DNA from 2 places in the Oceanobacillus sp. CAU 1775 genome. Region 2 is predicted to be linked to the other one. Evidence: a T-box and tRNA genes for the amino acid it is inferred to sense, from the RefSeq annotation. Region 2 holds a T-box; the other holds one or more tRNA genes.
What was found. The T-box of region 2 lies ahead of metG (methionine--tRNA ligase). A T-box ahead of a tRNA ligase gene usually reads a tRNA of that ligase, here a tRNA-Met.
Positions count from the first base shown of each region.

Region 1: it encodes a tRNA-Met, which carries the amino acid that the T-box ahead of metG (methionine--tRNA ligase) is inferred to sense. The anticodon was not compared.

Region 1 is NZ_JBTLRO010000008.1:12,361-20,584, reverse strand. Features, by position in the region: gene ACXYMZ_RS13270 (putative polysaccharide biosynthesis protein) at 1-1,553, shown strand, start outside; gene yabN (bifunctional methyltransferase/pyrophosphohydrolase YabN) at 1,600-3,045, shown strand; gene ACXYMZ_RS13260 (RNA-binding S4 domain-containing protein) at 3,048-3,308, shown strand; gene yabP (sporulation protein YabP) at 3,362-3,664, shown strand; gene yabQ (spore cortex biosynthesis protein YabQ) at 3,661-4,197, shown strand; gene ACXYMZ_RS13245 (FtsB family cell division protein) at 4,233-4,613, shown strand; gene ACXYMZ_RS13240 (S1 domain-containing RNA-binding protein) at 4,687-5,070, shown strand; tRNA gene ACXYMZ_RS13235 (tRNA-Met) at 5,972-6,045, opposite strand; gene spoIIE (stage II sporulation protein E) at 6,292-8,224, shown strand, end outside.
Region 2 is NZ_JBTLRO010000007.1:100,052-108,275, reverse strand. Features, by position in the region: gene ACXYMZ_RS12890 (putative RNA methyltransferase) at 134-997, opposite strand; gene ACXYMZ_RS12885 (IclR family transcriptional regulator domain-containing protein) at 1,154-1,603, shown strand; gene ACXYMZ_RS12880 (DsbA family oxidoreductase) at 1,658-2,302, opposite strand; gene ACXYMZ_RS12875 (hypothetical protein) at 2,302-2,469, opposite strand; gene metG (methionine--tRNA ligase) at 2,634-4,268, opposite strand; T-box leader at 4,315-4,555, opposite strand; gene ACXYMZ_RS12865 (GNAT family N-acetyltransferase) at 4,603-5,100, opposite strand; gene ACXYMZ_RS12860 (GrpB family protein) at 5,127-5,639, opposite strand; gene ACXYMZ_RS12855 (GNAT family N-acetyltransferase) at 5,709-6,242, opposite strand; gene ACXYMZ_RS12850 (hypothetical protein) at 6,422-6,625, opposite strand; gene ACXYMZ_RS12845 (hypothetical protein) at 6,786-7,454, opposite strand; gene ACXYMZ_RS12840 (hypothetical protein) at 7,613-8,119, shown strand.

The DNA.
Region 1 (8,224 bases), on a different contig from region 2:
TGAAGGGTGCTTTCTTATTAACTTTAGCAGGGTTAATCGGGAAGGTTTTGAGTGCTGGTTATCGCATACCATTGCAAAACCTAACAGGAGATATTGGTTTTTATATTTACCAGCAGGTTTATCCATTATTAGGAATGGCACTCATCCTCGCATTATATGGTTTTCCAGCTGCCATATCAAAGTTAACTGCAGATACAAAAGCGAACGGTCAGATGCTTTCTTTTAGAAGTTTTTACTTACCAATTTTCACGATTCTTAGTGTTGTGATAGGTCTCATTACTATTTTTCTGTTTATTTTTGCAGATAAATTAGCAATTATTGTAGGAGATATCGAACTAACAAGAGCCTACCAATTGGTTGCCTTAAGTCTCTTGGTCATTCCATTTACATCTTTGTTAAGAGGGACTTTCCAAGGTCAATTTGAAATGAAGCCAACAGCTTACTCCCAAATGGGTGAGCAACTCATTCGGGTATTGATTATTATTTTCTTAGCTATTTATGTAAGTACAACCGATGCAAGCCTCTATTTAATAGGAGAGGGAGCGGCCGTCGCAAGTCTAATTGCTGGAATCGCAGCAATTATTATCTTAGCTCTATTTGTAAAAAAGAGCCCTAGACCATCTACGATAAAACATTCTATTCCGTGGAAGAATTATATTGGAACGGTTGTCGTATTTGGATTAATTGCATCTTTAAATCATATGGTTTTATTATTATTACAGCTAGCCGACACATTTACATTGTTACCAGCTCTAATGGAATCCGGGTTATCAAAGGTAGAGGCAATGGAAGCGAAAGGTGTGCTAGATCGTGGACAACCGCTCATTCAGTTAGGAACAGTCCTTGGTTCATCTTTTGCATTAGCAATGATACCTACACTTTCTAAAAAACGATTAAAAGAAAACACGGAAGATTTTTATGAGAAAATTAGAAGTGGAATAGCCATTGGCTTTTATTTAGCAGTTGGTGCGACAGTTGGTTTGATTATGATAATGCCAGAAGCCAATTTGCTACTCTTTCAAGATACTAAGGGGACATCAGACTTACGAATTCTTGTATTGGCAATTTTATTAAGTGCATTAGTAATAACCGTTGCAACAATTTTACAAGGACTTGGTTACGTCAAAAGAACGGCAGCCTTTATCTTAATAACACTTGGTATCAAATGGTTGAGCAATTTATTACTTGTACCGATATTAGGCATTACAGGGAGTGCGTTCGCTACCGTCTTAAGTTTACTTGTTTTATTAATACTAGTTAGCGCCGAATTAAAACGGAAACTCCCAAATCTTGCACTAGTGAAGCAGGTTAATTGGCGAAGCTTACTTTTTGCGACAGGCGGAATGATGCTTTTTATTTTCTTCGTTGATTTCTTTATGCCATCAGAACTTAGCAGAGGAGAAGCATTTATTTACGTTTTATTCGTCGCAAGCATCGGAGCAATTATTTATCTTCTACTCTTACTTCGCAGCCGTGTCTTTACAAAAGAAGAAATCAGCATGCTACCACTCGCTCGAATATGGATAAGCATAGCACGAGTAAAGAAAAAATAGATCCAATTTAAACAATGAAGTTTTAATCACCTAAGGAGAGAATACAATGAGTCGAATAGAGGTTATAGGATTAGGAGCGGGAGATATCGATCAGCTCTCGTTGGGCATTTATCGAAAACTAAAAAGTACCGACGCGACAATTTATACAAGAACACTCGACCATCCCGTTATTCAAACATTACAAACAGAAGGAATTCAGTTTACTTCCTTTGATTCCTTATACGAAGCAGAAGATCAATTTTCAACTGTATACGAAAATATCGTACAGACGTTAATTGAAAAAGCTAAAAAGGCACCAATTATCTATACAGTACCAGGTCACCCAATGCTTGCTGAGAAAACAGTCCAGCTTTTATTGGAAGCAGATATTGAGGTTGAAATTATCGGTGGACAAAGCTATTTGGATGACCTTTTCACTTCGTTAAAAATCGATCCAATTGATGGATTTCAGTTTGTCGACGGGACAAGCTTTGAGAGGCGCCACTTAAATTACGAACAGCATCTTATTTTTTGCCAAGTGTATGATCAATTTATAGCATCCGATGTAAAATTAACTTTACTAGAGGATTTACCTGCAGATTATGAAGTGACGATTATTGAAGCAGCGGGCACAGAACAAGAAAAAATTGTAAAACTTCCACTTGAAGAACTCGATCATTCCGTCGAAATAAATAATTTAACGAGTGTCTACGTCCCACCAATTGCTCATGAATTGTTGGATCATAAATTTTCAAGGATTGTCGAAGTGATTCAAATCTTAAGATCTCCAGAAGGCTGCCCTTGGGATCGAAAACAAACCCATGCATCTCTTAGAGAGCATGTGATTGAGGAAGTATATGAATTAATTGATGCGATTGATAATGAAGATGATGATAATATTATTGAAGAGTTAGGTGACTTACTATTACATGTCTTGCTGCATAGTCAAATTGGTGACGATGCCGGATACTTTTCAATTGATGACGTGATAGCATCGATTACGAAAAAAATGATTCATCGCCATCCACATGTCTTTGATAAGAAAAAAGTTGATTCAGTCGATGAAGTGCTTACGAACTGGGATGCTTTGAAGAAGCAGGAGAATGGAAAAGAAAACCACACAATTCTTGATGGCATACCAAAACATCTTCCAGCATTAGCAAAAGCTTATAAACTTCAACACAAAGCTGCCAAAGTCGGATTTGATTGGAAGGAAGTAACTTCCATTTGGGACAAGTTAGAAGAAGAAATTGCTGAAGTAAAGGTTGCAATTGAAAATCAGAATGCAGCGGAAATGGAAGATGAATTTGGAGATGTATTATTTGTTCTAGTAAATTTAATGCGATTTTATAAAATAAATCCAGAGATAGCTTTAAACAGTACAAATAATAAATTCTTTTCTAGATTCAATTATGTAGAAGAAGCAATAGAACGCGAAGGAAAAACTGTAGAAGAAAGTACACTTGAAGAAATGGATAAATATTGGGATGAAGCAAAGGAAAGAGGGATGTAAAGATGCGATTAGATAAATTTTTGAAAATATCACGCTTAATTAAAAGGCGGACATTGGCGAAGGAAGTAGCTGATCAAGGAAGAATCACAATTAATGATCAGCAAGCAAAAGCTTCGACAACAGTTATGCCAGGAGATACGATGACCATTCGTTTTGGGCAAAAGCTTGTTACTGTCAAAGTGAATGATACGAGAGAAACTGTTCGAAAAGATGAAGCAAGCATGTTATACACGGTTCTGAAAGAAGAGAATATCGAAAAATAGTTCTATGCTCGTCCCTCCTCTCATAAATTAAAATGAAGAAGGAGGGTTTTTCTATGAATGAATTTAATAATCTTGCAGGTAGTAATCGTACGGAAAGAGATCATAAAGTAGAACTAGTGAACCGTAAAAATCTTGAAATAACTGGTGTTAAAGAAGTAGATAGTTTTGATAATGAAGAATTCTTATTAGAAACAATTCAAGGGTATATGATTATCCGCGGAGAACACTTGCAGTTGAAGAGCCTTGATGTAAATGCTGGCAAAGTAATTATTAAAGGAAAAATATATGAACTTTCCTATATTGATGAAACACAAGGGGAGAAAACTAAAGGATTCTTTAGTAAGATGTTCCGATGAGTCTCTCGGTACAATTTGCAACCATAATTGCTATGGTTTTAAGTGGTGTTTATTTGGGTATAATTCAAAGTACCTTTCAAAGATTCTCCGTCTATTGGAAAAAAAGAAATATACTCAAATATGTATTGGAAATATCCTTTTGGGTGTTACAAACCGTAATTATTTTTTATATATTATTCCGTGTAAATGCAGGAGAGTTAAGACTGTATGTTTTTTTAGCGTGTTTACTCGGCTTTTCTTTTTACCAAGCACTTTTAAAAGGATATTATTTACGCCTCTTGGAAGTATTGATTAGGATTGGGAAAAAGGTTTTATTTATAATAGAAAGAATCCTATATGTTTTGATTTTTAAGCCGATCCAGTTACTCGCCGTGCTTGTGATTTCTATCGTAGTTTTAATTGGAAAGATATGCTTTTATCCCTTCTTATTTTTAGGAAAGTTTATCTATTCTACATTGCCAATAAAAAATATGAAAATTTCTCACAAATTTAAGAGCTTTTATAGTACAATAAAGAGTACATTCAGGAAATAGATAAAGTTTCTCACGTTTAGAAGGAGGTAAAGTCATTGTCCACAAGGAAAAAGACAGTAACGAAATTAGATTCGAATTATGTCCAGCAGTATGACGCATACATAGAAAGACAGAAGAGAAAAAAGCAGCGCTTAATTCGTCGTCTTGTTTTATTTTCAATTGTGACAGCGTTGATCGTTGGTGGCATGTTTGCTTATCAATGGAATCAACGGATATTACACGCCGAGAAAACGGAGCAATATCAGCAACTAGAGCTGGAATTGGCTGAACTCATGGAAGAGGAAGCAGCTTTAAAGGAAGAAATTGAGTTATTGAATGACGAGGATTATGTCTTAGATATCGCAAGAACCAACTATTTTCTAACAAAAAAAGGTGAAATGATTTTTAAACTACCTGATGAGGACCCGTCTTATTGACACTTTATAAGAACATCCATATACTATAGGATAGAGAAGTACATTTAATCTTTTAAGGAGGAGCATTTTTTTTATGTCAATCGAAGTAGGCAGCAAGCTGCAAGGGAAGGTTACAGGTATCACTAATTTCGGGGCTTTTGTGGAGCTCGAAAAAGGAACAACAGGTTTAGTTCATATTAGTGAGGTCGCTGATAACTATGTAAAAGATATTAATGAGCACTTAACTGTCGGTGATACAGTAGAGGTTAAGGTTATTAATGTCGAGAAAGATGGTAAAATCGGTTTGTCTATCAAAAAGGCAAAAGAAAAACCAGTCCGCAAAGTTAACCCGAGAGAACGTACAGAGAATTTCGAAGCAAAGATGAATCGATTTCTTAAGGATTCAGAGGACCGCTTAGCCTCTCTTAAAAAGCACACCGAGTCTAAACGTGGAGGTCGAGGTGCTAAACGCGGATAAATGTCTACTATCTAGTGCATAATGCTCTAATATAGAAAAGCAGTAGAGAGTCGTAATAGACATTCTACTGCTTTATTGTTTATCTAGGAAAAGAAGAACGGTAATAGTATATTATTCATGCGATTGTTTATATAAAAAAAGAGCATTTTCCGACGAGGAATTTGCTCTTTTTTATGCTGTTAGAAAATAAAAGTGAGTATGGAATTGAAATACAACTCCATATTCACTTTTTGTGTCGTCTAGAAAAAAAGCCCAGAAACTATCGAACTTCATACGCCTTCAGTCGATAAAGAAGACTTGCCGATTGACTTCAGTCAGAGGCTTAGTCGCACTTATACCCTTGTGGTGAAAGTCAACTAAGGCTCACTTCGTTCGCCAAGTTTCCTTTATCTTCTTACGCCGTATTCCAGTTCGTACGTTTCTAAACGGGCTTTTTTACCTTTGTATCATCTAGAAAAAAAGACCAGGGACTGTGCAAACTTCCTGCGCTTCCAGTCGATAAGTCAACATCAGTTCACTACGTTCACTGTGTTTCCTTTATCTTCTTTCACCGCAGTCCAGTTTACAAGTCCCTAAACGGTCTTTTTTTCTTTTGATATCGTTTAGCTTCAGGGTGCAGAGACTATCAAACTTCGCACTTCTCCAATCGATAAGTCAACATCAGTTCACTTCGTTCACTGTGTTTCCTTTATCTCATTACGAAGCGCTCCAGTTTGTACGTCTCTAAACGCACCCTTCAGCTTTTATTTCGGCTAGTAAAAAAGCCCAGAAACTATCGAACTTCATACGCCTTCAGTCGATAAGTCAACTAAGGCTCACTTCGTTCGCCAAGTTTCCTTTATCTTCTTACGCCGTATTCCAGTTCGTACGTTTCTAAACGGGCTTTTTTACCTTTGTATTATAGCGGCAGAGGGGATCGAACCCACGACCTTTCGGGTATGAACCGAACGCTCTCGCCAGCTGAGCTACGCCGCCAGATTGTTGTACGCATTCGCTAGGATAATTTATCTTAGTAAATGGGCAACAAATGATATAATAACGCAGGTTTTACATTGTGTCAACAAAATTCTATCCTTCTTTCTAAGAATGTAAATAAAATAAATGCTTCTTGTTGAAATCTGTTCGGTTTCTAAAATAGAGTCGAACGATTTAATAGACTTGCTATTAAATTCTGACAACAAAAAACGAAACAATGTGGTTAACTCATTAGAAAAGAATGGAGTGATAGAGTTGATACAATCTGTAGAGTCGTCAGGTTATGTAGTAAGAAGAAAGCGGACGTTAAAGGATCGTGCGGAGTTATGGAAGGAAAAAGCAAAAATACTTTTTATCGAACGGGGACTTCTTCTAGTAATTGTAGGTTTTTTACTAGGACGAGCAGTAATTCTTGCCTCGGTCTCTCCTTTTGCATTAGCATTCTTAGCTAGTGTTTGGTTGACCCAACGTAAAAAAAGCCCTCATACCATATTGGCAATCACACTTGGAGCTTGGACGTATTCCCTGCAGCATGCAATATTTATCTTTCTTTCGGCAATTATCTTTCTGGTTTTCGCTACATTAATAAAGCGGACAAAAAGAGAAAAAATAATTTTACCATTCCTTGTAGCCCTATCAACATTATTAGCAAGCATCCTTATCTACTCGATAAATGGTTTAATTTCTTCATATGAATGGATGCTAATCTCTGTTGAAGGCGTACTAGGGGCAGTGCTCGTACTTATCTTTATGCAAAGTCTCCCACTTTTATCACCACGACGTTATAAACCTGCATTAAAAAATGAAGAAATTGTTTGTATGATTATCTTAATTGCATCCATTTTAACTGGAACCATTGGTTGGACAGTTTATGATGCTTCAATAGAACAGATTTTCTCGCGTTATTTTGTACTCATTTTTGCATTTGTTGGTGGGCCGGCAATTGGTTCAACCGTTGGGGTTGTTGTTGGATTAATTCTTTCTCTTGCGAATGTCGCAAATCTTTATCAAATGAGTATTCTTGCTTTTTCTGGATTACTAGGAGGGTTATTGAAGGAAGGTAGAAAAATTGGAGTGTCAACTGGCCTACTAGTCGGTACTTTTCTAATAACAATCTATGAAAATAGTTCAATCTTAAGTGCTTCTCTTATTGAATCAGCTTTTGCGATTACTTTATTTTTATTAACTCCAGCAAGTTTATTTTCGAATATATCACGTTATATCCCAGGTACAGAAGAACATACAAAAGAACAACAACAATACTTACAAAAAGTGAGAGACGTTACTTCAAAAAGAGTCCAACAATTTTCTAGTGTTTTTCATGCACTAGCAAATAGCTTTTCTGATACGGGACAATCTGGAACGAAAGTCAATGAAGAGAAACGAGATACGGATCAATTTTTGAGCCAAGTAACGGAAAGATCTTGTCAAAGTTGTTTTATGAAAGAACGTTGTTGGAAGAAAGAATTTGATACGACCTACCAACTGATGGATTCGATGAAGCATGAATTAACGGAACACAACCAGCTTAACCGCAAATTGAAGCGTGAATTTGAGAACCATTGTGTTAAATCAAATCAAGTCATCGATGTAATGAAAGAAGAAGTTACTTACTTTATGGCGAATCATCGTTTACGCAAACAAATGGAAGAGAGCAAACGTTTAGTTGCCGAACAATTATTAGGTGTCTCTGAGGTAATGGATGATTTTGCAAATGAAATCCTTAAAGAAAGAGAACACCATGAGAAACAAGAGCGACAAATTATTGAAGCATTAAAAAGTCTTGGAATCGAACTAGAAAAGCTAGATATCTACCAGCTAGATAAAGGAAATGTTGATATTGAAATGACGATATCGATATACGATTACCGCGGGGAAGGCGAGAAAGTGATCGCACCAATTTTATCGGATATCTTAAATGAGTTAATTGTGGTGAAAGAAGAGGAGATTTCTCCGTTTCCGAATGGGTATAGCTACTTAGCCTTCCGTTCTGCAAAAGAATATGTTTTAGAAACAGGTGCTGCTAATGCTGCAAGAGGTGGCGGGTTCATTTCTGGAGACAGTTACCGAATGATAGAGCTTGGAGAAGGAAAGTTTGCCGTTGCAATTAGTGATGGCATGGGGAATGGTAAACGTGCAAAGGAAGAAAGCGAAGAGACATTACGTTTACTGCAACAAA
Region 2 (8,224 bases):
AAATCCCTCCTAACTATTCCAAAATGTTCCCACCACATTATTATCCGAAACATATAGAAATATATACGCAAAGTGAAACATGGGGACGGTTCTCGTGTTGCACCGAGTGCAACACGAGAACCGTCCCCATGTTTCATTTCATTCCAATTAAAATATCTAGGTCGATTGTGATTTCAAATTTATCTCGGTTTAATAATTCTTCAATAACCTCTTGTTTAGCGTTCCAGCCGAGAGGTGACATATGTACTAAATTTTTTAGTTCGTTTTTTGTTAGTTGCCTCTTGTCATTTACTTTTTCAATATGGACGGTTTGAAAATGAGTTTTAAAAAGTGAAATGATTTCTTCATTTCCATAAGATTCATTCTCCGTATTATCAAAAATTGCTTGCCTGAATTCCTTTAGATAATTTGTTCCAGGAACAACTTTGATCATCAAACCGTCACTATCTAAAACCCTTTTAAATTCTTGATAATTAGCTGGGGATAAAATATTTAAAATAACTTGAATCGCCTCATCTGCTACTGGTATGTTCGCTAAATCACCTACAAACCAAATTGCATCCTTATATTTGCTTGCAGCCATACGAATTCCCTCTTTGGAAATATCGATGCCTATACCTGTTAATCGTTCTGACCCATTTTTCTGTAAGATTCTGTTGAGGTGTGAACCTTCGCCAGACCCTGCGTCGAGTACCAACGCACGCTCTTGTATATTTAATTTCTTTTTCATGACTTCAGAAATTCGCTCATGTAATACGTCATATAAATTACTCTCTATAATTATGTCATGTCTTGCTGTAAACAGTTCTTTATTATATTGCGTATTTCCCGCGCGATTTAACATATTTACATATCCCTGTTTCGCAAAGTCAAAAGTATGATTCTTTGTACACACCATACTCTTATCACTATTTATCCTTATTTCACTTTCACAAAGTGGGCATCTAAAACTTCCTTCAAATGTTCGTACGAGCTCTGTAGGTTTTTTCTTATTCATTTATTCAACCGTCCCTTCCTACTTCTTCATTGATTATACTCTATTTTTAATCCGAGTTTTTGAGCCTTTTCCTAAAATTGTTTCATCTAATGAAACTTTATCTTTATATTTTGTAGAGAATGGGTATAACACATATACTACAACAGAGGTGATCACGTGGCACAAAATCAAGTCTCAACGTTACGCAAAGGCCTACTTGTATTAAAGTTGGTGAAAAATTCGCAGAGAATTACTTTGACAGAATTAACGAAATACTTCTTTAATCGACATATTCTTCAGACTGTTTCCGACAAAACTTCTGGTAATGGCTGGGTATCTCTACATTCTTTATATCAGATTGCACAGGATATACAAATGAGCACTTATCTAGGAAAAATAGATGATACTGATCTTGTCATGACTCAAGTTTTACACGCTCCTTTTAAAGAATCTGCAAAAGATGAAATAGGAAATCGCTCTAAGGTACACCTCTCTGCATTAGGTAAAGTAATTTTAGCTCATTTAAATAAGAAAAACTTAAATATGCTTTTAGAGAGGCGGTTATGCTTTCCCTGTCAAAAGGAGATATCTACAAAGTTCAAATCTTATAGTCTCCTATGCAATTAAAAAATGGTTTCGAACAACTTTTATAGTCGTTCGAAACCATTTTTTTTTACTAAATTAACTACCTACTTCTTCTTCCCTTACTTGCTTAAGAACTTGTTTAAACTGCTCCACTGGCTGTGCACCTGAAACAGCATATTTATTGTTAAATACATAGAAAGGTACGCCTTGAACACCAACTTGACCAGCTTCTTGGATATCCGTGTTTACCTTATCCGTAAAGGACTGATTTTGTGTACTTTGAAGAACTGCTTCCTTATCAAGACCGATTTCTTCAGACAAACGGCCGATTGTTTCCGGATCACTTAACAATTCACCTTCTGAGAAATGTGCTTTATAAAATTTCTCAAAGAACTCATTGCCCTTCCCTTGCTCTTTTGCATATTGGAAAGCATGGTGTGCTGGAATTGTGCTTGAGAACTTAGCTTTGTCATAATCAATAACTAAGCCAGTGTTCTTTGCCATGTTTACAACGTTATCAAACATACCGTCAACTTGCTCTTTCGGAATACCTTTTAGTTCAGCAAACGTTTCATAATAGTTTTTTTCTGGATCATGCTGAGCATCTGGTGAAAGTAGGAAACTCTTATATTCAATTTCTACCTCATCCGCATGTTCAAACTCAGCTAAAGCTTTATCTAAATGTGCTTCACCAATATAGCAGAATGGGCACATAAAATCAGACCAAATTGTAATTTTCATTATTTTTTCTCCTTCTCATTGTTTGCTAGGCCACATATTCCTGTTTCCATATCACAGACCATTGCATCCGATTCCGCAAAATCAAAACCTTTTAGTTCTTGAAGTGGTTTTAATTCGAAAAGCGGTTTTTCTTTTGTTGTTTTCTCATTCACTACTTGTTTAGTCATTAATACACAGCCTCCTTATTTGTCATTAAACATCTACGACCACTTGATATACATCTACTTAAGAGTAATACCTGATTCATTCTATTTCTATTATACGGGAAGACCCCTGCTTATTAACAGTAATGCGCTCACAGGATTTACGTCTCATTTAAAGCTTCGAGTTATTAGTGATCTTGATTTAACTTTTCTATCTCCTCGTCGATTTGCTTTACATCAATTCGCTCATATAGTGGCTCAATATTTGAAATAAATGTAGGTAGTGTAACCACTGGATTCCAGTCATTTAATTCGTGATGAAGCATTGCTGCAACTTTTTCAGTAGCAAAAGGCAGAAATGGTCGCAAAAGCTGCGCTACATTTAAAATGATATATACAGCATTCGTTAGGGTTTCTTTTGCATGCGGTAGGTCTTCCTTTACATAAAGCCAAGGCTTTCGTTCGTCAAAATATCGATTTGCCTCGCGTATAAACTCAAAAACAATTTCTAATGCTCTCTTGATATTCCCTTCTTCAATTTGCTGGCCAACTTTATGATATAAATCTTGAACAGTGCGTCCGATACCTTCATCAATGGGAAGCTCTTCTACCTTTCCTTCAAAAGATTTCTCGATGAATTTTAATGTTCGATTCACAAAGTTTGCGTAAGCGCCAAGTAACTCACCGTTATGACTATAAATAAATTCCCTCCATGAAAAATCTGCATCCCGATTTTCTGGAGCATTCATGATAAGAAAATAACGAATCGAATCTGGATGATATGTTTCTAATAAATCTGGCGCCCAAACTGCCCAGTTCTCTCTCGTTGAAATTTTCCTTTTTTCTAATGTCATATATTCATTAGATACGATATGTTTTGGCAATCCATCAATTTCTAATCCCATTAATATTGCTGGCCAAATAACAGTATGAAATGGAATATTATCTTTTCCATGGATATAGTAAGGAATGGCGTCACTATTCCACCATGGGCCGATATCCTTTTTGTTAATTTTTCCCCATTCCTTACTAGCCGTATAGTATCCTGCGACAGCTTCAATCCACACGTATATCTTTTTGCCTTCAAACCCTGCAACTGGCACCTCTATGCCATTTGGTAAATCACGTGTAACTGCTCTATCTTGAATTCCTTCTTCTATATACCTTTTCGTTAATTGAATTGCATTATCTCTCCAACGTTTATCTTCATCAGCTGATGCTACATAACTTTCCAATTTACTTTGAAAAGCACTAAAAGAAAAATAAAAATGCTCCGTTTCGCGGATTACTGGTTCTTCCCCACAAATCTTACATTTCTTCTCTAACAAGTCTAGTGGATCTAGAATTTTAGAACAATGATCACATTGATCTCCACGAGCCTTCAACCCACAATTTGGGCATGCTCCTTCAACAAAGCGATCTGGTAAAAATTGTTCATCCTTCAAACAGTATGCTTGTTCAATATTTTTCTTATATAAATATCCGTTCTCAAGCAATTGTAAAAATATCTTTTGCACCGTTTCGTGATGATGGTTTGCATCTGTTCTTGTATAAAAATCATAAGAGAATCCTAACTTTGTAAAGGTGTCTACAAATTCTTCGTGATATTTATCTGCTATAGCCTTCACTGTTGTATTTTCTTGATTTGCGCGAATTGAAATTGGCGTTCCATTACTATCGCTACCAGAAACATATAGAACTTCTTCTCCTTTTTGGCGATAATACCTTGCAATCACATCTCCAGGTAATAATGCTGCTAGATGCCCTACATGAAGGGATCCATTTGCATATGGCCATGCTCCACCTATAAAAATATTACTCATTTGACATTCCTCCTAAAATAAAAAAAACGCCCTAATCGAATGAATCGATTAGGACGAGTATTGTCGTGTTACCACCTAAGTTTACAAATAGCTCACACTATCTGCCTCTGCCAGTACGTGTTCATACTGTCGCTGTTGTAACGAGTGCACATCTCGTCGTAGCCTACTATTAGTTCGGTACGAAAGCTCTTTAGGCCATTTTCGAATAAGGTTCATTTGCTTCATTTCCACCATCAGAAGCTCTCTATCAAATTAGACTTATCTACTTTCCTCTTCAACGCTTATTATGAAATTTAATTTATACTATCATCTATTTATACTATATGCAATTAAATCAGATTAGTTTGCTCATGTAATACTCATCTACATACTTATCATCAATATATAATGATTTCCTTTTTGTTCCTTCAACTTCATAGCCTACTTTTTTGTATAAATTAATTCCTGCTTCATTTTCAATAATCACTGTGAGCTCTAAACGATGAATATCATGATTAGAAGCCCATTCTTCTAATTTTTGAAATAAAGCTGTTCCAATACCTTTTCCTCGATGTTCATCAGAAATTCCTATCACAATATATACGTTATGTTTATTCCTTCTAGCTTTTCCACCGATGGCAAATAAATAGCCAACTAATTCATTCTTATTTTCTGCGACAAATATATTGGAGTTCGCTTCTCTCTGCAGGCTTTCAATCATCTTTAATTGTTTTTCAGGAGACAACTCTCTTTCTCCTGCTTCCCAGAGCATATATTGGGAACTTGCATCGACATGTTGGATAAGGTTAGCTAGTTTATCTGCATCGCTGTTTTTTGCTTCTCGAATAATCATTTTGTATTCCCTCGTTTATTCATGTTTTAATTACTGAACCACTCTATAGCTTCTCTCTCGATTTCTTGAACTAATGCATCCTTCCCGTTGATATACGAAGCCATATCATTTGGAAATTGGGTTGCTAGCTTTACCTTGAGCTCCCCATAACTATTACGCACATTTGGGTGAGCACGTAAATAGTCACGAAAAGCTAGGTGTCTTAAAATATTATAACTACCGTATTGAAAAACATGGACATGATGCGTACGTTCCTCTTTCCCCTTACGGAAATATTTCCGACCAGTAATTCCATACTCACCCATTGGTTCATAATCGATTATCTGCATTTGTTCATTAAATTGATCTACTTTACTAATATCATTAACAACTGGCATTATATCAATGATAGGCTTTGCTTGTAGTCCTGACACAGATGTACTTCCGATATGATGAATAGCGATTAAATTTTCTTTGAAAATCTCTCTTAATATAGCTGCTTCTTCTTCAAACTGGGAAGGCCACTCACTATTATAGGAGGTTACTTTTACTATCCTCAATTAAACACCTACTTTTATGAAATTGTACGAATCGATTTTAAATCTTTAAAGCTCCGATACTAAAAATATTTACTTTCTATTTTTTAGTTTGTTATAGGTACCCGCTACATCATCCCAGACATAAATAAGTTCATTCAATACTTCTCCACCTATCTTAATTTGAACTTCTTCAACTAAAGTAGCGCCATAATACTCGTAAAAATGCTTCGTTTTGTTATCGTCGAGTACTTCTACAAATACTTTTTCGCAGCCTAGATGTACGAAATGACGGAATAGTTCTGCTAACAGCTGTCTACCTATCCCTTTCCCCTGATACTCTTCAAGGAGGTAGATTGAAGTGAGATCACTTGAGTTTTCTATTTTGTTTTCCTGTCTCTTCGCTGCCGTTCCAAATCCTATAATTTGCCCTTCAGTATTCTCGGCAACCAGAATATACTGTTCTTTATCAGCAAGATTTTTTTGCCATAATTTTTCTCGTTGTTCATAGCTAAGGTTGTCTAAGAAAGACTGGGGAATAATCCCTTTATATGTAGTTCGCCAGCTGTCTACATGAACTTTTGCAATAGCCTTCGCATCATTTATTGTTGGTTTTCTGATTTTCAAATCAACACCTCCAAAGTCTATAATTTTTAGCTATTATACATGTAAACCTATTACCTTCTCAATGAGAGAATGAATATCTCCCAATATTTTTCATAATAGCGCTTTCATCATAACCAAAAAAACCTGCCTAGAGAAATTCTTCTCAAAGCAAGTTTTCATTTTATTATAAAAGTTTTAAATTAGTATCCATAATTCCAGTCAATTGTATCGTCACACCATACTACTTTAATGATAGAACCAAACTGTACGACTTTCTCATCAATTTTACATTCTGCTTGAGTTGTATTTAATTGAGTAGCTAGTTCTTCATAAGTGTCATGTGTTACATTTTCCAAAACTCTGACGGTACGGTCCTTGTTAATTAATAGCGCTGTTCCTGTCATTATTAGCACCTTCCTAGAGGGAGTATTTTCTTCTTACTTTGATTATAAGCCTTAACAGGGATAAAGGAAGGTTTTTGTGATATGTTTCACAAATCGTTCAAAGTTTTGTCTATAAATCTGTAACAATTAACAGGATGTCTAATGACTTTTAAAAATTTTCTTATCCAATACTATCCCACCAAGTCGTCTCCATATCAATCAACCAGTGATTTCTAAGCGTCAGAGCGCGCTCCAATGCCGCTATTATCCCTGCTGTAAATAGTGTTGAGTTCAACCAATTTGGTAAAGAGATAGGAGATTCAAAGGTTCCAATATTTTCGTAGATAATTGGGAAGCTCGTAATGACTTCTAATAATTGTGGCAGACCAACTACAATGGAAGTAAGCAATATAATCACTGCTAGTAATCCAATAAATCTGCTTATATTCGGATATTTTGCATCAAACCTCATACGAAGTCCTTCTGTAGATGCACTGTCAGGATATAGCTGATGCTCTGTTTTTTCATTCGTCACGTAATGCATCCGTGTTAACCCGAAAGTACTTACTCCTACTTCTATAACCCCATCTGGAACAGGGAAAATTGCAGGAAGCTTTGAAGTAGCTGCATGCTTCCCATCACGATACAAATCAGCTTTTGATTCCTCACTGAAGTAATTTACATCCACAGCATATGTATGAATTTCTCCATCCTCTTCTCGTAATCTAGCATAAAATAGGGAACGAGAAAGCAGATGATAAAAGCGATATTCTTTTAGAGCGTGACCATCTCCAGCCTTAACTTTATTAATAGTTCGTTGACGCTTCCAACGGCGAAAAAATCCTAACATGGCGTTCACCTACTTCTATTAAAGTTCTTTCCTACTTTACGAGTGAAGAGTTGAAATGGTTTCATTAATATAATTCATCATGAATGACAGTGAATTTTTAAATCACCACTACATTTAAAATACATATTGTAATACTAAAAGCAGGAGGAGACACTGAAATGAGTAAAATAAATTTCCATTCCTTTCGTGGTCGAATCACACAAATAGAAGATATGATAGGCGATCCAAATGATACACAATTTGGTTGCTTAAAGTTTATTACCGTTGAAAATAATGAAGGTTTGATCGTAAACTTTATTGCCGGACCAGATACTTACTTTTACAATCACGAAATAGTTTCTATTGGTGACTGGATCACAGGGTATTATGATGGCGATGTGCCAGTCATTCTTATTTATCCGCCACAATATAAAGCTCTAGTTATTGTAAAGGAAAGTCCTTATGAAAATGCGAAGGTAGATTATTTTGATGAACAATTACTTAGTAGCGACGGTAGCTTACGTTTAAATATTTCTTCTCAGACCCCGATTTACCTTACAAATGCCCAACCGTTTACTGCGTCTCTATCAAATCGTAATTTAATCGTCAGTTACGGACCTACTACAAAAAGCATTCCAGCACAAACTACCCCATATGAAGTCATCGTGTTCTGTCGCGAGACATAATCTTTTAAAGTCTTTTACGATCTTTTTGTTTCTTTTTTGATGTGTGTAATAAGCTTTTAAAGAATATATTATTCAGATCCGTATGCATTCAGTTTCTATCGGCTG